DNA from 2 places in the Carnobacterium antarcticum genome. Region 2 is predicted to be linked to the other one. Evidence: riboswitches for the same ligand, from Rfam matches in the RefSeq annotation. Region 2 holds a riboswitch; the other holds the start of a gene.
The links. A riboswitch is a leader RNA that binds a small molecule or an ion and turns the genes downstream of it on or off. The one in region 2 is predicted to bind thiamine pyrophosphate.
Positions count from the first base shown of each region.

Region 1: linked by a shared signal. The riboswitch ahead of thiT (energy-coupled thiamine transporter ThiT) and the one ahead of thiM (hydroxyethylthiazole kinase) in region 2 are both predicted to bind thiamine pyrophosphate.

Region 1 is NZ_CP010796.1:248,994-260,588, forward strand. Features, by position in the region: gene dapA (4-hydroxy-tetrahydrodipicolinate synthase) at 1-412, shown strand, start outside; gene NY10_RS01345 (ribonuclease J) at 447-2,126, shown strand; partial or broken gene NY10_RS12740 (ABC transporter permease/substrate binding protein) at 2,171-4,010, opposite strand; gene NY10_RS01360 (quaternary amine ABC transporter ATP-binding protein) at 4,003-5,202, opposite strand; gene NY10_RS01365 (HD domain-containing protein) at 5,653-6,318, shown strand; gene NY10_RS01370 (GNAT family N-acetyltransferase) at 6,356-6,877, shown strand; gene NY10_RS01375 (hypothetical protein) at 6,929-8,005, shown strand; TPP riboswitch at 8,092-8,194, shown strand; gene thiT (energy-coupled thiamine transporter ThiT) at 8,270-8,854, shown strand; gene cls (cardiolipin synthase) at 9,002-10,453, shown strand; gene NY10_RS01390 (betaine/proline/choline family ABC transporter ATP-binding protein) at 10,633-11,595, shown strand, end outside.
Region 2 is NZ_CP010796.1:1,998,413-2,010,007, reverse strand. Features, by position in the region: gene guaD (guanine deaminase) at 177-1,529, shown strand; gene NY10_RS09495 (uracil-xanthine permease family protein) at 1,549-2,868, shown strand; gene NY10_RS12625 (hypothetical protein) at 3,174-3,350, opposite strand; gene NY10_RS09490 (hypothetical protein) at 3,562-4,347, opposite strand; gene NY10_RS09485 (hypothetical protein) at 4,824-5,138, shown strand; gene thiE (thiamine phosphate synthase) at 5,456-6,088, opposite strand; gene thiD (bifunctional hydroxymethylpyrimidine kinase/phosphomethylpyrimidine kinase) at 6,078-6,893, opposite strand; gene thiM (hydroxyethylthiazole kinase) at 6,890-7,630, opposite strand; TPP riboswitch at 7,804-7,902, opposite strand; TPP riboswitch at 7,960-8,057, opposite strand; gene NY10_RS12620 (hypothetical protein) at 8,237-8,407, opposite strand; gene NY10_RS09465 (ASCH domain-containing protein) at 8,539-8,979, shown strand; gene NY10_RS09460 (hypothetical protein) at 9,009-9,254, shown strand; gene NY10_RS09455 (hypothetical protein) at 9,442-9,777, shown strand; gene NY10_RS09450 (hypothetical protein) at 9,911-10,738, opposite strand; gene mscL (large conductance mechanosensitive channel protein MscL) at 10,984-11,400, shown strand; gene NY10_RS09440 (MFS transporter) at 11,487-11,595, opposite strand, start outside.

The DNA of each region.
Region 1 (11,595 bases), 860 kb from region 2:
AGCATTGGATAATATTATTGGTGTGAAAGAATGTTTAGGAATGGATGCAATCAGTGAAATCGTAGAACAAACCAATGATGATTTTCTGGTTTATTCAGGAGAAGATAATTTAGCTTATCCTGCATTTTGCGTTGGAGCAACAGGTGTGATTTCCGTTGCCAGCCATCTATTTGGTAAAGAAATGGTTGAAATGTTTGATTTATTTGAATCAAGAGAAGTGGCAGAAGCGGCAAAAGTACACCGTCAATTGGTGCCTAAAATGGCTAGTTTATTCACTGTACCTTCGCCGGCACCGGTTAAGATGGCATTGAACCATTTAGGCGTAGATGTAGGCGGGTTAAGATTGCCTCTTGTAGCTTGTTCCAATGAAGAAGAGCAAAAGATATTAACTGTATTAGAGCTAGGCGACTAGTGAGACAAGAATAGAGAGAAATAGAGGTGAAGAAATGAGTAACATTAAAATTATTTCGCTAGGTGGCGTACGTGAAAATGGTAAAAATATGTACGTTGTTGAAGTGGAAGATGAAATTTTTGTCTTAGATTGCGGGTTAATGTACCCCGAGACAGAATTGTTAGGAATCGACATCGTCATTCCCGACTTTAGTTATTTAGAAGAAAATCGCGACCGTGTAACTGGCGTTTTCTTAACACACGGGCATGAAGATGCAATAGGAGCGCTGCCTTATTTTCTTCAGAAGTTTGATGTTCCCGTTTTTGGAACAGAACTAACCATTGCGTTAGCTAAATTATTTGTTGAAAAAGATAGCCAGACAAGCAAATTTGATGACTACCATGTCATTGATGAGAACACTGAAATTGAATTTGGCAATGCAGTCTTGAGTTTCTTTAGAACCACGCATACGATTCCAGATTCAGTAGGAGTAACGTTAAAAACAGATGAAGGCAGTATCGTTTATACTGGAGACTTTAAATTTGACCAAAGTGCAACGCCAGCTTATCAAACAGATTTAGCTAAAATCAGCGATATTGGAAAAAATAAAGTTCTGGCTTTGTTAAGTGATTCAAGCGATGCAGAAAGCCCTGTTGAAAATGTGAGCGATTTGAGAGTTGCTGAAGAGGTAGTGGATACTTTCCGTAATACTGAGGGACGTATTATTGTCGCGAGTGTTGCGAGCAATATTTTACGAATCCAACAAGTCTTAGATGCAGCGTACAAATCTTGGAGAAAAGTGTTTATTACTGGGAAGCAGTTAGAAGAAATCGTAGACATTGCTATGAAACTCAAAAAAATCAACTTGCCAAGTGAAGATTTGATCGTTCCGATTGAAGATATCGATAAATACAAAGATGAAGAAATCGTGGTTCTAGAAACGGGAACAACTGGCGAACCAATTAAAACCTTGCGTAAAATGGCAGCAGGAAAACATCCTCAAGTAAATATTAAAGAAGGCGATTTGATTTATATCGTGACCAGTCCTTCTGTCAGTATGGAAGTTAATGTGGCAACAACAGAAAACATGATTTACCGTGCAGGCGGAGTAGTCAAACAAATTTCTGATAATTTGAAAGCTTCTGGCCATGCTACACCAAATGATTTGAAACTGATGTTAAATCTGATCAAGCCAACGTACTTTATCCCAGTTATGGGAGAGTATCGCCGTTTAGCTGCTCATGCTAAATTAGCTCATGAAGTCGGAATTCCATTTAAAAATATTTTTATACCTGGAAAAGGCGATGTGATCGAATATAAAAATGACCGGATGCATATGTCAGGTCAAGTAGAAGCAGGCAACACGATGGTAGATGGTATTGGTATTGGCGATATTGGAAATATCGTTTTACGTGACCGCAAGCTGCTTTCAGAAGATGGTATATTTGTTGCTGTTGTAACGATTAGCCGTAAAAAAGGCAAAATTATGTCTGGTCCTGAAGTAATGACTCGCGGATTTGTTTACGTTAAAGAAAATACTGATTTGATTGCCGCAAGCAATGAAATTGTGCGAGAAGTAGTAGAAGACAATTTAAACCATAAAGAATTCGAATGGAGTCGCTTGAAGCAAGAAATCAGAGATGCTTTAAGTAAATTCTTGTTTGAACAAACGCGCAGAAGACCTGTTATTTTGCCAATTATTATGGAAACGAGTTCTCGTAACCGTCGAAAATAAAAAAATCCTGAATCGATTATCGATTCAGGATTTTTTTATTTTATTTATTTTGCTACATCTTTTGTCCATTCAGCAACACGATCAGGGTTTTCTTCAATCCAAGCTTTTGCAGCATCTTTTGGATCTTCACCTTTGTTGATGTTCAGCATAATTTCTTCCATTTCATCAGTTGTCCAGTTGAATTGGTCCAATACTTGATACGCTTCTGGCATATCTTCTTTTAATCCTTCACGAACCATTGTATTGATTGTTTCAGCAGCTCCAAAAGAATTTTCTGGATCCTCTAAATATTTTAAATCATAGGTAGCGAATTTCCAGTGAGGAGACCAACCTGTAACAATGATATCTTCTTCATTGGCAATAGCTTGTTTTAAAGCAACAGTCATAGCACCTGATGAAGAAGTCTCAACAGACCAGTCGCTTAAATTAGGGTAATCCTCAAGTGATTGTTCAGCTGCAGCTACAACACCAGCACCAGGTTCAATACCAGTGATGGTTTGTTTTGCTTCGTCTGTTAAATCAGCGATTGAATCAACATCCATATATTCAGGAACGACTAAGCCGATTTTAGCGCCTTCTAAGTTTTCGCCTAGGTCAACAATTTGGTCACCGTATTTTTCATACTGTGAACCATGAGTTCCTGGTAACCAAGCAGCTACCATCCCATCGACTTCACCACTTGAGACAGCTTCCCACATGACGGCGTTGTCTAGTGGAACTAAGGTCACATCGTAACCCAGATCTTCTAAAACAGTACCGATGACATTGGTTGAAGCAACTTCAGTATCCCATTCGACATAAGCTAAATCAATTGCTTGTCCTTTGCCGACAGTATCTTCTTTCGCAGCATCGTCCTCAGCGGCACAACCTGCAGCAACTAATGATAAACCTAGCCCGGCTATAAGGCTCAGGCGTTTCCAATTAAATTTTGACATAATTGATTCATCTCCCTTTTCATAATGTTTAATTTTTCAACTATAAAAGTTTTCAAATTTTAATGTGTTGATAGAGTTAACGGTCTTTTTAATTAATAAATTAGGCTTTTTTATTTAACTTCTGTGTAATGCGGTCAATGATGATCGCAAGTACAACTAAGCCGATGCCCGATACGAAACCTGTACCGATTTGAGCACGTTGTAGGGAAGAAAGAACTTCTCTTCCAAGACCAGGAGCACCAATCATAGAGGCAATAACAACCATGGATAATGCAAGCATAACCGTTTGGTTGATACCAGCCATAATGGTTGATTTAGCTAAAGGCAACTCAACTTTAAATAATTTTTGTGGTCCTGTACTACCGAAAGCTTCAGCAGCTTCCGCCAGTTCGCTTGAAACTTGACGAATCCCTAAATTAGTAAATCGAACAGTAGGGGGGATAGCGAAAATTAGAGATGCAAACACCCCAGGTACCATACCAATACCGAAGAAAGCAACGGCAGGAATCAAATAAACGAAAGCAGGCATAGTCTGCATAAAGTCAAGAACAGGAGACAATATGGCGTTAGCCGTTTTGCTTTTAGCCATTAAAATACCGAATGGAACACCAATGATAACAGACAGTAAGCTGGCCACTAATACTAAAGTGACGGTATTCATTAGGTTTTCCCAGTGGCCTTGATTATAAATGAACCACAAGCCTACCAGAGAAAAGGCTGCTAATCCAAACTTTTTGCCAGATACAAAAAACGCTAGCAGAGCAATAAGAATGATAAAAATAATCGGCGGGATAAACAATAGAGTATTTGTAACACCCTCCATAAAAATCTCCGAGTATTTTTGAATTGGATTAAAGAGAAACGCAAAGGCTTGAGTAATCCAAGCTGTTAGTTCTTCAACGGCATTTGCTACCGGTAATTTAGGAATCAAATCTAAAATGTTATTCATGTACTGAATCCTCCTCACTTTCACCAGCTAGCGCGGCGATAACCGCACCTCTGACAATAATTCCAACTAGTTTGCCATTGTCAACTACTGCAACAGGAGTTGTTGAATCATGGATAACAGAGAAAATATCGTTCATAGTTGTTGTTCTAGTGACGATTGGAATATCCGTTCTAAGGATGGTTTCAATTTTTGTGATGCCATCTTTACGTGCTGTAGAAGCATCCTCGGCAGTAATGTATCCTTGTAAGTTTCGACTGCTGTCAACCACTAAAATACTAGATAGACCTTCGCGGCGCATTTGTTCCAAAGCCACACGCGGACCATGATTTTTGATGTTTACAGTCTCAGGACGTTTCATAATGTGTTCAGCTGTCAATACTTTAGAACGGTCTACGTCTTCAACAAATCGTTCCACGTAATCATTTGCTGGATTCATTAAGATTTCTTCTGGAGTACCGATTTGAACAATTACGCCATCTTTCATTAAAGCAATCCGGTCACCGATTCGTAAAGCTTCATTTAAATCATGTGTGATAAAGATGATAGTTTTTTTAACGTTAGCTTGTAAATCAACTAACTCGTCTTGCATTTCTTTCCGGATCAATGGGTCTAAAGCAGAAAAAGCTTCATCCATTAATAAGATTTCAGGATTATTGGCTAATGCACGAGCTAAGCCGACACGTTGTTGCATACCACCTGAAAGTTGGTGAGGGTATTGATCCCGGTAATCTCCTAAACTTGCATTTTCCAAAGCTTTTATCGCTTTTTCAGAACGTTCTTTCTTATCAACACCTTGGATTTCTAATCCGTATTCAGTATTTTCTAAAATAGTACGGTGCGGGAATAAAGCAAAGTTTTGAAAAACCATGCTTAGTTTTTCACGGCGAACTTGACGTAAAGCTTTCTTATCCATTTTAGATAAGTTTTCTCCATCAATATAGATGTTTCCTTTTGTAGCATCAATCAATCGGTTGAACATACGCACTAACGTAGATTTTCCACTACCGGATAACCCCATGATAACAAAAACTTCACCTTCTTCAATCGTGAAGCTGACATCATTCACACCAACTGTAGCTCCGGTCTCTTTTAAAATTTCTTGCTTTGTTTTGTTTTGTTCCAATAACTCCAAAGCACGGTCACTTTTTTTACCGAAAATTTTCGTGACGTTCTCAACTTTTATTTTTGACAAAGTATCCACTCCTTTATTTTTTTTACATCCTCTAGTGCACCCTATAGTCTATAGAAATGCGAGAAACGTTTGTTGAAGAAGAATAACCTTTCATTTTTAATTTAATCTCAAATAGAAATGAATGGCTATAAAGCCAGTTTTTACTCAAAACAAGCTTCCCGAATAAGGCACAAAAATGAGTGTAACATTATCTTGAAGAAATGAAAACAAAAGTGATTTTCATAAATCATCAATAACAGCTTGTTTTCATTGTCATAGCAGAGCTATGAGCAGAAAATAAGAAATTGGTAAGAATTAACACATGGGAGGAAAATTCATCTTTTTTTAAAATAAATAACAAAGCAGGACAAGCCTTACAGAGGAAGTTACTTCTTGTGATTTCATCGGTAGATTGATAAACTAGAATGGATAAAATAACAAAGAGAAAATAAAATCCAAGGAGTCTATTAAATGGTATCCGGACATCAAAAGCAAATTTTAAAACAAACAGAAGAGTATGTTTATGATTTATTAAAAGATGATGCTAGTGGTCATGACTGGTGGCATATTGACCGCGTGCGAAATGTAGCTAAAACGATCGCGATACAAGAGACTGAAGAAGTAAACTTTTTTATCTGTGAAATGGCAGCACTGTTACACGATGTCGCTGATGGGAAGTTAAACAAGAGCGAAGCAGCAGGAGAAGAAAAAATTCGTAATTGGCTCAAAACTATTGAATTGGAAGAACAAGAACGGATGGCTATTTTAGATATTATTTTACATTTGTCGTATAAAGGCGGAACGAATAAAAAAAGACTTTCTTCATTAGAAGGGAAAATAGTTCAGGATGCAGATCGTTTAGATGCTATGGGAGCTGTTGGAATTGCTCGGACAATGGCTTATACCGGAGCACACGGTCGTCTGATTCACCATCCAGACCTTCTTCCAAGAGAAAATTTAACGCTTGAACAGTACCGTTCTGGTGAAGATACTGGCATCATGCATTTTTATGAGAAGCTTTTAAAATTAAAAAGTACGATGAATACATCCGTTGGCAAAAAAATGGCAAGTCACCGACATATTTATATGGAAAACTATCTAAAGGAGTTTTTTCAAGAGTGGGAAGGCGACCGTTGAAAAATAGAAGCACTAAACAAAGTTTAAGCTAGAACTCGTGGTACGATTAGGTGAAATTTATAGAGGCGGTGAAGGCTATATGGTACTGGCTGATGAAATAATATTGAAAGAAGCTACAATAGCAGATGCAGTTCTATTTGAAAACTATCAATTAAAAGAAACACCTTATACTGTTAAGCCGATGACAGCAATGACCGATAGTCTCCATGAAACTAAAAAATTTCCGGTTTTGATTTTAAAGGAAGAAACCTTAGTAGGATTTTTCATTTTACAAAAAGAAAAGGGGTTTTCGACTTATCCAACCGAGGAGAATGCTTTATTATTACATGCGCATTCCATTGACGAGCGTTTTCAAAACAAAGGATACGGAAAACTTTCGATGGAACGATTGCCGCTATTCATTAAAGAAAATTTTGATTCGATCGATGAGATTGTATTAGCAGTTGACTATGATAATCTAAGCGGGCAAATGCTGTATTTAAAAACGGGATTTGTCGATACAAAAAAACGAAGCAAGGAAGATGGAGCGTACAAGTTTATTTACTCAAAAAAAATATAGTACATGAAAGATAAAAAACAAAACAGAGAAAGACCAGAAGGGATTCAGAAAATGACTAAAAAAAATATCGTTCTTTCACTTCTTGTGCTGCTAACGGTAGCAACGATCATGGGGGGCACTAAATACCATCGTTATGTACAAACTGAAAAATTTAAACAAGCAGAACAAAAGCTAGATGAGACAAAAGAAGCAGAAAAGCTAGTCGCTGCTTTATTTGAAACGGAAGCAAAAGAGACGTTAGCAAAAGGTATTACGGAAAAGCAACTATCAATTGCTTTAGATAAAGTCAAAGAACTTCCTGACAGCCCTTTAAAAAAAGAGCTTCTAACTGAAGTGAGAGCAGCCGAAGAAGGGTATCAAGCTCAAAAAGTTGTTCAATCTTTGTTAATAGATAATATATTAGCTGACGAAGTGTCTGAAAGCCAATTAGAACAAGCACAAACTCATTTAGAAAAAATAAAAAAACGTTTTCCGTTGCTATATGACGAATTGAAGGTATATTTGACTGAAGCGAAAGATCAATATGAAGCAATAAAAAAAGCTGAGAAAACTTTAGCTGAATTGTTTGAGGAGCCCAAAACAGAAATAGTCAAAGAAGATGTTACTCAAGTGCAGTACGATGAAGTAAAAGCAATGATTACAGCGATAAAAAATAAGAAAGTCCAAACAGCACTTTTTGAAACATTAGCGTTGGTAGAAACTAAATTAAGGGTTATAGAACAACAACTGCTTCAAGAACAAGAAGAACAAGAACGAGTGTTGGAAGAAGAACGACTGGCTGAGCAAGAACGAATGGAAGCAATTGAAAAAGAGGCTGCTCTGCAAGAAGAGTCGGAACAAGATGAAGCATCAACTTCTACCTCTGTCAAAAGCAGCACAACGAATCAAAATACATGGCAGCCCACTCCTAAGACAACAAAGAGTCCTCAAAGCAACTGGACGGCGCCACAAAAAGATACGCAAGAACCAGAACTTCCAGCTAAAGAAAATTCTTCAGATACGGCTGAAGAGCCAGAAGATTCTTCGAGTCCAGAGATACCTAAAGACTCTGAGGTTGACATAGACTCAGGTTCAAACGATAAAGAGGAAATGAATCAAGAAAGTTCAGCTTTTTCATCGGCTGAATAAAGCGTATGGATTAAGCCGGCCGGAAGAAAGAGTTGACAAAAAGCTTTTTTGTCCGTAGTATTTGAAGAGTAAAAACTAACTGAACAACCATCACAAAGGGGTGCTGTAAAAAGCTGAGATTGAATCCTAGATTCTGACCCTTCGAACCTGTTCGTTAACACGAGCGTAGGAATTGTGACGGGGCAAATGATTTATCTTAAAAGATAATTTGAGCTCCTCCTTTGTTGTGTGGCACTGTTCGACACACTAAAGGAGGATTTTTTTATGGAAAATACACGATTACGGGTATGGATCGAAGGAACGATTGTCGCAGCTTTAGCCATTGTTTTATCCTTATTGCCGACGACTGTCGGTACAGGTTTTACTATATCATTGGGAATGATCCCGATGATACTGTATGCCCTTCGAAGAGGCGCTGTAGCAGGTATTGCATCTGGATTTTTATGGGGAGTATTACATTACTTGACGGGTGATGTCGCTATTTTAAATCTGCTGCAAGGTTTTATTGAGTATTTTGTAGCGTTTATGTTTACGGGATTTGCTGGTTTTTTTGCTAAACCCCTTCAACAAGCTTTTCGCGCAAAGCAACCTGTCAAAAAAGCAGGATATATCATTTTAGCAACAATCGTTGGAACGATAGCTCGTTTTTTCTGGCACTTTATAGCAGGGTATTACTTTTGGGGAAGTTATGCACCAGAAGGAATGAGTCCATTATGGTATTCGTTTCTTGCCAACGGAGGAAGCGCATTGGCGACTATGTTTGCAACAGGCATTGTGTTGCTTCTCTTTAACAAAACAGCACCTCATTTGTTTGTACCAAAAGAACCAACTGCATCAAGCTTCCAATGAATTAAACGATAAAACAAAAGCATCCGATTCTTTTTTTGAAGCGGATGCTTCTTTATTTGTTTTAAAAGGCGCTCTAAGTTGAATAATGCTAGCAATAGAAAAAAGAACATAGTAAGATAAGAATAAAAGTTTCGAAAGGATTAACATATGCAAATAGTTTGGATGAGTATATTAGCTATTATTGTTTTAAATATCATTTTTGCCATGATCACTGTTTTTCGAGAAAAACGAGATATCGCAGCTACATGGGCATGGTTATTGGTTTTGATGTTGTTGCCGGGAGTGGGGTTTGTTTTTTATTTATTTATCGGGAATAAATTATCCCGCAAAAAGATTTTCGATATTAAAGCTCAAGAAAGCATAGGAATGCCTGAACTTGTTCAAGCACAAAAAGAAATGCTGGCAGATGATGAAGATTTGCTGTCCAGTAGACAAGCAACAGAAAATGCCAAAGAAATGGCAAGTTTGTTTCTTGAAAGCGATGAATCTATTTTAACAAAAGGCAACAAAATACAAATTTTTACAGATGGTGCTGAAAAATACGATGCATTGATTAAAGACATTTACAAAGCTGAGCATCATATTCATATGATTTATTATATTTTTAAAGATGATAAAATCGGAAATCGCGTTTTAGCGGCTCTTGAAGAACGGGCAGCAGCGGGTGTAGAAGTTTTTGTTATTTATGATGCGTTAGGATCCCGTGCTTTGAAACCTAAATTTTTTAAAAAGCTAAAAGCTTTAGGAGGGGAAGCTGAAACTTTTTTTGGTTCCCGCTTTAGCTTTATAAATTTACGTTTTAATTACCGCAACCACAGAAAAATTGTTATTATCGATGGGAAAATTGGCTACACTGGCGGTTTCAACGTTGGGGATGAATACTTAGGAGAATATAAAAAATTTGGGTATTGGCGTGATACTCATTTGAAAATTGAAGGCAATGCCGTTTTGCCCTTGCAAAGCCGCTTTCTAATGGATTGGAACGCGACGGTTTCTCATCATAAGTTAGAATACCAAGAAAGTTATTTTCCGCTAATGAAGAAAAAAGGCAAGTCAAACATGCAGATCGTTTCAAGCGGGCCGGATACTGAAACCCAACAAATCAAAAAAGGGTACATTAAGATGATCAGTATGGCAAAAGAATCCGTTTTTATCCAAACTCCTTATTTTGTACCGGATGATTCAGTACTGGAGACTATTGAAATAGCCGTCATGTCTGGTATTGATGTTAAAATCATGATTCCTAATAAACCAGATCATCCGTTTATTTACCGAGCAACTACTTACTACGCTGCCGAATTGGTAGCCGCTGGAGCTGAAGTTTACATCTATAATAATGGGTTCTTACACGCCAAAACAATTGTGATAGACGGCGAAATCTGCTCAATTGGAACAGCTAATTTTGATATTCGAAGTTTCAAACTAAATTTTGAAGTAAATGCTTTTATTTATGACCCAGAGATTGCCAGACAACAAAAAGAAATTTTTTATAAAGATATCGAAAGCAGTTATTTATTGACTCAATCCCTATTAGATGGACAATCGCGTTGGCTGAAATTTAAACAAACATTTTCTAGATTATTTTCACCAATTTTATAACAAAGTAACTTTTCAGACGTAGAAATAGTTGGTCAAACCATTATTTTTGCGTCTTTTTTTTAAGGGATTTTTAATGAAAAGTATAGAAAGTTGATTATACGAGCGATTTAAGAGATAATTGATAAGGATAATGCGATTTTTTAGCAAAGAAAAGAAAAATAGATAAGAGGGTGGAAACTTTGATTGAATTTAAAAATGTTTCAAAAGTTTATAAAGGCGGAAAAAAAGCAGTAGACAACATCAATCTTGCGTTTAACGAAGGCGAATTTATTGTTTTTATTGGTACAAGTGGAAGTGGAAAGACAACTTCAATGCGGATGATCAACCGAATGATCGAGCCAACTTCTGGACAAATTTTAATTGATGGCCAAGATATCATGAAGAAAGATCCAGTGAAATTGCGTCGGAAAATCGGCTATGTGATCCAACAAATCGGGTTGATGCCACACATGACCATTTTTGATAACATCGTTTTAGTTCCGAAATTAATGAAATGGCCAGAGGAAGAACAAAAAGAAATCGCCAAAAAACTCATAAAAAGAGTAGATTTGCCGTTAGAGTTTCTAGATCGCTATCCTTCTGAATTGTCAGGGGGTCAGCAACAAAGAATAGGCGTTATCCGCGCTTTAGCTGCGGATCAAGACATTATTTTAATGGATGAACCGTTTGGTGCTTTGGATCCTATTACGCGAGACTCTCTCCAAGAATTATTAAAAGAACTTCAAGTAGAGATGGGAAAAACAATTATTTTTGTTACTCATGATATGGATGAAGCTTTAGATTTAGCGGACCGCATTGTCATTATGCAAGAAGGTAAAGTTGTTCAATTCGATACACCGGATAATATTCTGGCTGCTCCAGCTAATCAATTTGTAGAAGACTTTATTGGGGAAGATCGTTTGCTCCAAGCACGGCCTAATCTTCAAACAGTTGAACAAGTTATGTTGAAGAACCCTGTTTCAGTTACACCAGGCAAGTCTATTACTGATGCTATCAAACTGATGCGTGACCGCCGTGTAGACTCGTTATTAGTGACGGACGATGCAGGAATCTTAAAGGGATATGTTGATGTTGAAAGCATCGATTTAAACAGGAAACGTGCAACCAGTATTGGCGATATCATGTCGACCAAAGTTTATTTT
Region 2 (11,595 bases):
TAAAGGGCCGTTAATCTCAATAAGTGAATATGCAGTTTGAACTACGGGCGAATACACGAACAATACAATCGGACACTCCATTCATAATTCGTAATTACTGTTGACTTATCAGTTTTATATCCTATATAATAAAAATTGTACAAATAAAACGAACGAAGGAGAGAATTTTGGAGAACATTGTTAAGGTTTTAAAAGGGACAGGTTTTTCTAGCATTTCTGCTCATAAGATTGAAATATTAGAACACTATCTCTACTGCCTAGATAATAAAGGAATGATCGCAAAACGTTTGGCTCCGTCGAACTCGTTATATCAATCGACTCTTCAAGAAGCAAAAAAAGAAGGTAAGTTAATTGAATTATCTGAAGGCCAATACCTCTTACCAGGATTTATCGATTTACATATTCATGCTCCTCAATGGGCACAAAGCGGAACAGCACTAGATATTCCTTTGCACCAATGGTTAAATACATATACTTTTCCACTAGAATCAAAATTTGAAGACACCGCCTTTGCTGAAAAAGTCTATTCTCACTTGGTGGATACTTTGCTGGCAAATGGAACAACAACTGGACTTTATTTCGCGACAGTTCATGAAGAAGCTAGCTATAAATTAGCTGAGATCTGCGCAAAAAAAGGTCAGCGCGGATTGGTTGGCAAAGTCGTAATGGATGATCCTGAACAAAATCCTGACTATTATCGTGATCAAGACACACAAACTGCACTGGCAGATACAGAACGTTTCATTCAACGTGTCAAAACTTTGCATTCTGAAACAACACAAGGTGTTTACCCCGTTGTCACTCCTCGATTTGTGCCAAGCTGTACCGATACCGCTTTAGCAGGTTTAGGGCAATTGGCGGAGACTTATGATGTGCATGTGACCAGTCATTGTAGCGAAAGCGATTGGGAACATGGTTACGTCAAGAATCGATTTGGTAAAAATGATGCCCAAGTCCTGAATGACTTTGGTTTATTAAGAGAAAAGTCCGTTATGGCTCATTGCAATTTTTTAAGCGAGGCGGATGCTCTGACATTTGAAGAGAAAGGCACAGCTATTGCCCATTGCCCCGTCTCTAACGCTTATTTTGCGAACAGCGTAATTCCCATCAAACAGTTTCACGATCTTGGGGTTGAAGTCGGATTGGGAACAGACCTTTCTGGAGGATACGACCCAAGTATCTACTCTGCAATACGCCAAGCAGTTATATCCTCTCGCATGCTTGAAGATGGTGTGGACACGAAGAAGGACCCTAAAGAACGTGGAATGAAAAACTCTCGTATCACAGCTAAAGAAGCCTTTTATTTCGCAACAGCTGGTGGCGGAGAAAGTGTCAGCCTGCCAATCGGACGACTTGCAGAAAATTACGCTTTTGATGCCCAAGTGATCGACACGACTGTTCCTCAAGCTTCAATGCCGATTTTCGAAAAAATAGAACCCTTAGATGATATTTTCCAAAAGCTGCTTTACTTAACAAAGCGTGAAAATATCGTCTCTGTATGGGTTCAAGGAAAACAAATCAGCAAATAAAAAGGAGATTGCATACGAAATGGAAACTACTCAAACGATTTTAACAGTGGGCACAGAAGAGCCCATATCTTGGAAACAAAGTTTTTTACTTGGGTTGCAGCACTTGCTGGCGATGGATGTCTATGTTGTTCCATTCATCGTTGCTTTGACTGTTGGCTTCTCTGCTAGTCAGTCAGCTATCTTGATTCAATCGACTTTCATTGCTGCTGGCATCGCTACTATCATCCAATCTGGTTTGCTGATGAAAATGCCGGTTGCACAAGGCGCTTCTTTTATTCCCATTGGCGCTATTGCCGGAATTACGTTGGCCAATGGCGGTGGCATGGAGGGCTGGGGTGCAGCAATGGGCGCGAGTTTTTTAGGTGCGATCGTGGTAACGATCCTAGGTTTCACAGGCTTGTTTCATAAATTTATTGATTCCTTTGTTCCATCTGCGGTAGGTGGTACCATTATTTTTTGTGTCGGCCTGTCCTTGATGCCTGCTGCTGTGAATGACAATATTTACAACAGTGCTGTTGGATCAATCGGGCAAAATATTTTCTTGGCACTTATAACTGGAGCCATTATGATCGGCTGCTCTATTTTAGGAAACCACTCATCTAAAAGCGGCCGTATTTTCCGCATTGCTTCTGTTATTACTGCCCTGTTTGCCGGCAGTATTCTGGCTGGATTTATGGGGATGCTAGACTTAACTTCAGTGGCAGAGGCAAAATGGTTTTCTATGCCGCAATTCATCTTCAAAGATTTCACGTTTTCTTTTGATTTCTCCGCGATCGTGACCATGCTGATCATTTATATCGTCTTAATTGCTGAAACAACTGGCACTTGGCTGGCCGTCAGCAATGTTACAAACACCCCTCTTAATAAAGATTCCATCAACCGCGGGGTTATCGGCGAAGGATTGGGTTGCATGACGGCTGCTCTTTTCGGCACCACACCTGTAACAGGTTATTCTTCCAATGCTGGTATCATTTCTATTACGGGTATTGCTAGCCGGCGAGTCTTTTTAGCTGCTGGCGGATTATTTATTGTTTTTGGCTTATCGGGCAAATTATCCGCTTTGATTTCCTCTGTTCCTTCTGCTGTTATTGGCGGTGTATTTGCACTCGTATGCGGAGTCATTGCGATGAGCGGCTTTCAAGTCCTAAAACAAGAACAAATTGGACAAAAAGAAACCTATGTTGTCTCTATTCCAATTCTATTGGTAGTGGCCTTGACGTTTCTGCCAACTGATTACTTAGATACCTTGCCTACCATGATTCAATACCTTTTTGGCTCTCCAATAGCAATAGCCGCTTTAACCGCTATTATCTTGAACAAAGTCTTGCCTCAAAATTAAATAAGAAATTTTACAAAAATTAAGACCGAGACAAAAACGTCTCGGTCTTTTTTCATATACAAAAGTACATATTTTTTTACGAAAGCAGTTATTGTTGCTTATTTAAAAATTTCAGAATTCTTAACAAGTTTAATCTTTGTCACGTTTCTTGTAGTTTCTGTAGGAGAACCAGCATCCCAATAAAACAAAAGCTCCTAAGACTACGTGGTCTACAGTAGCTGAAAAACCAATGCTACTTCTTACTACAAATGCTAATGAAGCTAATACTAAACTAACCATAATTTATGGTTTAGTTCTCATTGGAATCACCTTCTCTTAATAAACGAGGTACCAAAATAAACAACACCTACAACTATCGCTAAATACCCTACTTGAATAAAAAATTCCCCAACAGAAGGGTAAAAATATTTCAAACCATAGACTACCGCAGTATAAATAAAAACAATTGTCCAATAATTTTTCGATTTTATTTTTTTATTCATATGGGCGCTCCTTTTCTCTTTTAGATCTCTATTAAAATAGACGTTTGTCACTAATCTTTTCACTTTAGACAGTAGTTTTTAAAAACACCTTTTTGTTTTTTATGTAAAAAAGCCCTTATAATACTTCAGCAATTTTTTATGAAAACTAAAGTAAAACCGTCTTCTAACTATTGCCTTTAGCGGCGTACATATTATTCCTGTCCAATGCTTCTTATGAAGGGTAACGAATATAACTTTTTTGCTTTTCAATACCCGTTTTCAAATCATTTTTAGCCTTTTCAAGGTTTAGTGCAATCATTTTTTCAACGTCCTCAACGATGATCAAATCCAGCGAACGGATATTATTTTCCAATTCTCCTACAGCCCCGGCTATTTTTTCAACAAATATTTTTTGATTGCGTGAGAGCTTCTTCCATTGTTTCGTCGTTTTCAAATAAGCAGAATAGGCTCGAATATCTTCATTTCGCTTTACTAAAATACTAATGGTTTCAAACTGATATAGATTGACCCAGTTCGCTGTTTCAATGCCTTTTTCGATATCTTCACCCGTTAATTCTCCTCTTATCAATAATTCATCGTAATACCTTTGAAATTCGAGGATCAACCTATTGAATTTCTGTTGCATATTCCATAGGTCTTTGAACGCTTCATGACCTGCCAATACTTTTAAATCCTTCGTATTTACTGGAATTTCTAAAGGTTTTATATAGTAATTGGAATCTATCTTTAAATGATCTCCACCAATACTAAAAATATTGTTGCTAACATCAGAAAACAACGAGAGCGAAGACTGTGCAGCGTAAGCTTCTTCTTTATCCTCTTCTCCTACTGTTGTCAAATAGGCTGTTGCTCTGGGCTTATCGTTTACAGTGAACCCCGCCATGTAGTAAGGCTTATTGTTTACTATTCGGTATATCGGATTAATAAATACTCCTTCATACCATTTTTTGTGTTTCTTCACTTTACGCATCAATGTTTTTTCCGTTTCTTTATCCATAAATTTCTCCTTCTATTTAGCTAAATCTGTGCCGCCCTTAATTTTTAAGGACAGCACAGTATAAAACCCATGTGTTGATCTTTTATGTATTTCCTTAAAAATTTTACCATAGCCTTGTTTGTAAATCCTAACAATAGCCTTTAAACAATCTCAGTTGGACAAATAATATTTTTATAAATAGTAACAGCAGCAATCTCTAAAGGATTGCTGCTGTTACATCTCTTTCTATTGATCGAAAGTGAAGGTATTAAAATATAGAGCAAATAACTGTTCCTATTAAATCAAAAAAAGATTCTAATTGCTTCTTTACCGAATAAGTTAGTTTTTTTCTCATTGTTATTCCCACCTTTTCAGTAAAAATGATAATGAATGTGCTAAGAGCAGTTTATTTTCTATAATCAATTCATCTTAATAATACCTGACTGTCCATGATATGTGTATACTAAGAATTAAGTATATTAAGAGGAGGATTAGATATGGTTAATTTACTTATTTTAGGAAGTTTGGCATTGGGATTAACTGCTTGGATTCTCCCAATTATTAATCTTGTGAGACATAAAAAAAATAACAATAAAAACTGGGTGACTCTTTCTATTATGAGCGTTAGTGCTTGTGCTATTTCACTCTATTTACAGCTTGTCTATAGTTCTCATTTGGTAGAAATTAATGACTTAAGTGCGTTGATGGATACAATTGGTACCATAGCTAAAGCAGCAGCAATTCTTTTAATCGTTACCATTGTATTGAACGGCATAACTTTAGTTGTATATCGGAATAGAATAGAAAAGTAAACTCTCAAATTTGATATGAATGAATAATAAAGAGGTTTTTGAAGGAAGACACTATATTCATACCTTCTTAAATAAAATGACATATACACAAAACTAATTTGGGCTATTATATTACTTTTTTTTATTTCTCAGAATAAAGATAACTATGAATAAAAAACACAATAAAAACAAACTAAATCCCATAGAACCATGCTCCTCTTTTCATAAAATAATGACAACTTTATTTTTACTTTCCATAACTTCAATCAATTTTACAGTAAAAAGAGTTTGCATAACAATTTAATGATGCAAACTCTTTTTTTGTTCGTCCTAAACAATCAATTTATATTTTCTAAAAGCAGATTCTCAACCGTTTGCTTAATATCTTTGCTGTGGCAGATAACTGAAATAACCGACACGCCGTCTGCTCCTGAAGAACGAACAGCACTAGCATTTTCTTCTGTAATTCCTCCTATGCCAACAATTGGGAAATTGCCAGCCTGTTTTCGCATCGCACTTAAAAAAGGCAATCCAGCAGGAGGTTTTGCATCTGTTTTAGATTTTGTTCTATATATCGGACCAATTCCCACGTAATCTGCTCCGTTAAGTATAGCTTGTTTCATTTCTCTAGAATTGTGTACAGAAACGCCCACTATTTTTCCTTTTGCTTGTTCACGAAATGTCGAAAGGGCTAGATCTTCTTGGCCGACATGGATACCATCAGCGTTTAGCTTAAGTGCGAGCTCCACATCATCATTAACGATAAACGGCACTTGGTAACTTTGGCACATTTTTTGGCAAGCACGGGCAAACTCTTCATAAGCTGCGCCTATTAAAGCTCCTTCGCCTTTTTCACGTAATTGGAAACAGGTGATTCCCGCTTGTAAGGCTTCTTCGAGCGTTTTCAGTGGGTCTTTTTTGCAGTTTACAGTGCCCATTATAAAATAAACATTCAATCTATTACAATCCATTCACTTCTACCTCGCAGACTCCTTGCTCGCGTTTATAAGCAAAATGATTCGTTGGTCCATGACCATTCCCAATATGAAGAGGCGTAGAAATAGCTAAGTGAATAAATCTTTTCGCTTCAATAATCGATTCCTGCAGCGGTAGCCCTTTTGCTATATTTGCTGTAAGAGCTGCCGAGAACGTACAACCTGTCCCATGTGTATCTTTTGTTTGGACACGAGGAGTCGTTATCGTAAAAGATTTCTGGTGAGTATACACTCTGTCCGTCGCCTGATCTTCATCTAAATGCCCGCCTTTTATGACCACGCATTGAACCCCCATTTGCAGGATTCGCTCTGCAGCTCTTTCAATATCTTTAGAATCTTTGATGCGTATACCGGTTAGTATTTCTGCTTCTGGAATGTTTGGTGTGCAAATGGTTGTATTCGGTAAAAGTTTTTCGATTAATGCCGTTACTGCTGCATCTTGCAATAGACTTGCCCCGCCTTTTGCAATCATGACGGGATCGACGACCAATGGAATTTTTTGTTGATGTACAATTCCAGCTACAACTTCAATAATCTCAGCCGAAAACAACATACCTGTTTTCATTGCTTGTACAGAAAAATCATCTAGTACGTTTTGCAGTTGTTGCTGTACAAAGCTAGGCGTTACTTCAAAAATGCCATGTACACCGAGCGTATTTTGGGCAGTTAAAGCTGTTACTACTGTCGTTCCAAAGACACCAAGTTCTTGAAAAGTTTTTATATCCGCTTGGATCCCAGCGCCGCCGCCTGAATCTGATCCCGCAATCGTTAATGCAATCATCTCTTTACCTCCGCTAACTTTTGTAATGCATTCATCATTTGTACAGCAAATATTCCTACTTCCTCTGTACTTTGTTCAGCAGCTTGTTTGTAGTCTTTTAAAGTCGTAACTAAGCCTTCAAGCGGTTTTGCACTGCTAGCAAGAGAAGCTGCACAGATGGCGCTTAATAAACAACCTGTACCCGTGATGCGTGTAGCGATTTCCCTGCCTCCAGCAATATGAAGTCCTTTGTGCCCATCTGTTACGAAATCAGATTCCCCAGTTACAACAACCAGACACTTGTACTGCAAAGCAACCCGCTTCGCTACCCTAGCGATATCTATTTCGCCTATGCCGCTATCTACACCTTTTGACTGCCAATCTTCACCTGCAATTGCTGCTAATTCACCTGCGTTACATCGAATCAAATCAAACTGAATTTCCTTTAAAAGGTGCTGAACCAATTGTTTTCGATAGTTTGTGGCACCTACGCCTACAGGATCGAGCACAATAGGAATGCCCAACTCGTTTGCTTTTTTGCCAGCAAGCAGCATGGCTTTTGCTGTACGGTCATTCACCGTTCCAATATTAATAAGCACTGCTTGGGCAATCGAGACTATTTCAGAAACCTCATTCACTTCATCAGCCATGATAGGCGAAGCACCAATTGCAAGTAAGCCGTTAGCCGTGAAATTAGCGACAACATAATTTGTCATGCAGTGCACTAAAGGGGCTGCTTTTTTAATTTGTGATAACATGCTTGATCCCTCTTTCTTTTAATTTTTTATCTAACATTTAAGTTTACTATTCGTACTGACTCATCTATATTTCTTTCAAATCACTTCAAAATACACTAATCCCAGCCCTCCTTTTTTGAACGCAAGCACAAAAAAAGCCCCTACAAAAGTTGTAGAGACTAAAAAAGTGTATAAGAAAACCACTAATTGCTCCCTACGTCAGTATTAACTAACAGGTTCAAAGGGTCAGGTTTTAGCCTTCTCAACACAAGTGTGTCCCCCCGCGATTAAAAATTTTACAAAAGAAAAGCTCCCCATAATAATGGAGAGCTCAGTACATATCATTCAATACATATGTACATAGTGCTCCCTGCGTCAGTGTTAACTGACAGGTTCAAAGGGTCAGGTTTTACCTTCTCAACACAAATGTGTCCCCCTGCAAAACATTTAATTACTGATAAGCTTACTATATCTAAAATAGTTAATCAATCATCTTCAGATAAACCCTGTTAACCTTCACAATCAGAAATCTTATGATAAGTAGTGTTATAATGTTTTTCATCTCACTTTTATAGAGAATAGTTTCATTTTATTCGTTACCACATACATTTTGTCATAAACAGATCTTTACTTTTTTGAAGACAGTATACCTAAAGTCACGAAAACAGAAAAGATAAGAGTTCCGATCAGAGCTGAGGTGAAATCAATACTTTGTCCTTTAAAATATTGAGTAACTAAATTAGCTGTTAGATACAGTCCTGCAAGTAGAGCAACTCTTTTAATTTTATTCTTATTCATTTTAATCCTTCTTTCCTTCCTTTTTCTGATTTCACTTTAACACACGTTTTTGATTAAACACTACCATGTTATTTTATTTAAGTTTATACTAATTATAGTTGCATAATAACATTTTCGAATAGGGGATTTTTATGAAAGCAAAACAAATGTGGAATAATTTTATACAGTTACATCCAGAATATCAAGATTCTGCTTATAGTGCTTGGAGTTACGGAGCGATTCCTGATCAATTGGCAGAGTTAACGCTAAAAAATATTAAAACAGCTACAACATCTGCCTATGAATTATATGCTCTAGAAGATGAACCATTACCTCAAGTGAATGAGTTAAGTATCATACTAGATAGTAATGACAACGCTATATGCATGACAAAAACGACAAAAGTTTACGTTGTTCCTCTTAATGAGGTCTCTGCAGAACATGCCTTCAAAGAAGGTGAAGGCGATAGAACTTTAACTTATTGGAGAAAAGAACACATAGACTTTTTCACAAAAATATATCAGGAGACTAACCTTAGATTCAGCGAGAATATTCCAGTTGTTTGTGAAGAGTTTGAAATGATTTATAACTGATTGTCTTTTTATACAGAGGAGTAATTATTTTGAAAAAGAGATTAATAAATTTAGCTTTGTTAAGCATTGTTCCAATTATTTTAGCAACATTAGCACACTTTATCTGGGGCGTTCATTCAAGTTTGATAGCTGGTATCCTTTACGTTGTTTTGTTCGTATTTAATTTGCCTAGCGGAAGTTTCATAAGTACCAATAGCGATTACAATATTAAAAGAGTGAATCCTCATTATAAAGCTGAAAAGCAAGATTTTAGTTCTTTAAACAGCAGCCTTTAATCACATTAGCTGTCTTAGTTTTATTAACTATTGTGAGCTTCCTTATCTATTTTCAGCAAATACAAAACTAGTGTTTAATTATTGTTCGCCCTGTTCCATCCCTACCTTTTTAATAAAGTTCGTATTATACTACGACTATACTGATAAATTGCTTTAATTTTAACATAATAATAAGGAGATGATCATTGTGTATGACATTCAAAACTCTCATGACTTAGTTCAAGCTTTGAATAAAAAAGAAGATGAAATCGTTGTTACAGGCAGTTATTGTAAAGAATTAAAAACATTGATAGCTGCAAACGTACCAGACTCTGACTACGTTGGGGTAATGCCTGGCCAAGTATTAACACAAGGATTTTTCATGCCGCTATTTTCTAATTTTGTAAACGATGTCTTGAGTCTGTTTGACTCTTCTAACCTTTCCAAAGAGCAAAAAGAAATCAAGAAAAGACTGCGGCTTTATAACGTTATCAAAAATTCTCCTAATAAAATTAGTTTAAGGTTGAAGCAACTTGATTATTAAAAGTCGTTTCATTCGCGTATTGACCTGCTATGATGAGTTTTTCTAGCATTCATTCTGCTATTTCATAAAAATGCGAGAACATAAAAACCTCCTATCCAATCAAGGAATAAGAGGTTTGTTCGTATTGATTCTATTAGTTTGTATAAGGAACATACTCGCCATTCAAAGGATCCATTTTCAATAATGTTTCATCTGAAAGGTTGTATTGGAACATTCCTACCATGTTGGAAATCTCTACGCCGTCTACTTCATGAGCATGTCGGATTTCGATTTGGTATGTACCTTCATCGATTTTCGATACATAAAATTGGTTGCCTTCAGCAGAAATCCCGGTCATTGAAACAACTTTGTTCAAGACCTCTGTCCGTTCTTCTTCTGCTGTCATCACGGGTGCTTCACTCGTGCTTGATGCAGCACTGCTAGATGTTGCAGCTTCAGAAGATGCTGCTGTCGAACTAGATTGTTCTGCCGCTGCTTCTTTCTCAGTTAACCATGCTTGGATTTCATCATCGGATACTGTTTTGATATCATGTCCTGTTGCTTCTTTGAATTCTGTTGCTGCTAAATCAGAAGTCCGTTCGGTTTTGTAAGCAGATTGTTCGATCAATGCCGCTGACTCGTCGGCTTTGACTTTTTCTGCTTGTGCGGAATTGATTTTTGTTTTTAATTCTGTTGCTTTTGCTTCTAATTCGCTGTACTCTGTTAAATCGTTTTGCAATAATGTATCGATACTGCCTGCTGCTTCGTCTAGCTTTCCAGCCTCGAATTGCGCTAAGCTGTCATCATACATTTTTTGATACGTTGCTTCTGCTGTAACTTCTTGACTTGATGAGTCTTCTGATACAGAAACAACTTCGGAACTAGCTGATGATTCTGTCGTTCCATTGTTCTCAGTCCCACAAGCACCTAAGAGAACGATACTGGCAAATGCCATCATAAAAATTTTAGATTTTTTTATCATATTTCTGTTCCTCCTTTAACTATTCCTTTTTTATTTCATCCCCATTATACCTTACTTTACTTTCCTACCCATACATTTACGATTAAATTTATGAGATTCTTTCTGATTGCACAATACCTACATGTATATATGCGTTGCTTATTCAATCGATTTGTTCAAATGAAAGCTCTATTACAGGGTATTCCTTTTAATTGATTCTCTTTTTTATTATACTTGGAACAGTTGAAAAGAAAGGAGCAAACCAAATGAAAAATTTTATAGAAGAATTTAAAGAATTTGCCTTCAAAGGCAATGTGCTCGACTTAGCCGTTGGGGTCGTTATTGGTGCTGCATTTACAGCCATCGTAACTTCACTGGTTGAAGACATCATCATGCCTTTGGTCGGTATAATAGCCGGCGGTACTGACGTTTCTAGTTTGTCGTTAGAAATTGGCACCACTACTTTAGCATACGGCGCTTTTTTACAAGCAGTTATTAATTTCTTACTTATCGCATTTGTAGTCTTTATGTTTATTAAACTGATCAACAGCGCTGCTGCCAAATTCAAAAAAGAAACAGGCGAAATTGGCGAAGAAGTGGAAATACCGGCTGCTGAAGAATATTTAAAAGAAATCCGCGACTTATTGGCAAAAGAACAGGCATCTTCTTCAATAGAAGAATAAATTTTATGTGTCACTAAAACAAAAAATCCCAGAAGAAGGTGCCGAACAAGGCACTTCGCTTCTGAGATTTTTTTCGTTGTTGCTAATTATTCGACAATGTAATCTGGGTTTTGGTAGTTGTCTTTTTTCAAGCCTTTGATGCTCATCATGATCACAAAACTGAATAAGTATAATGCCGATAAGAACAGCATAACC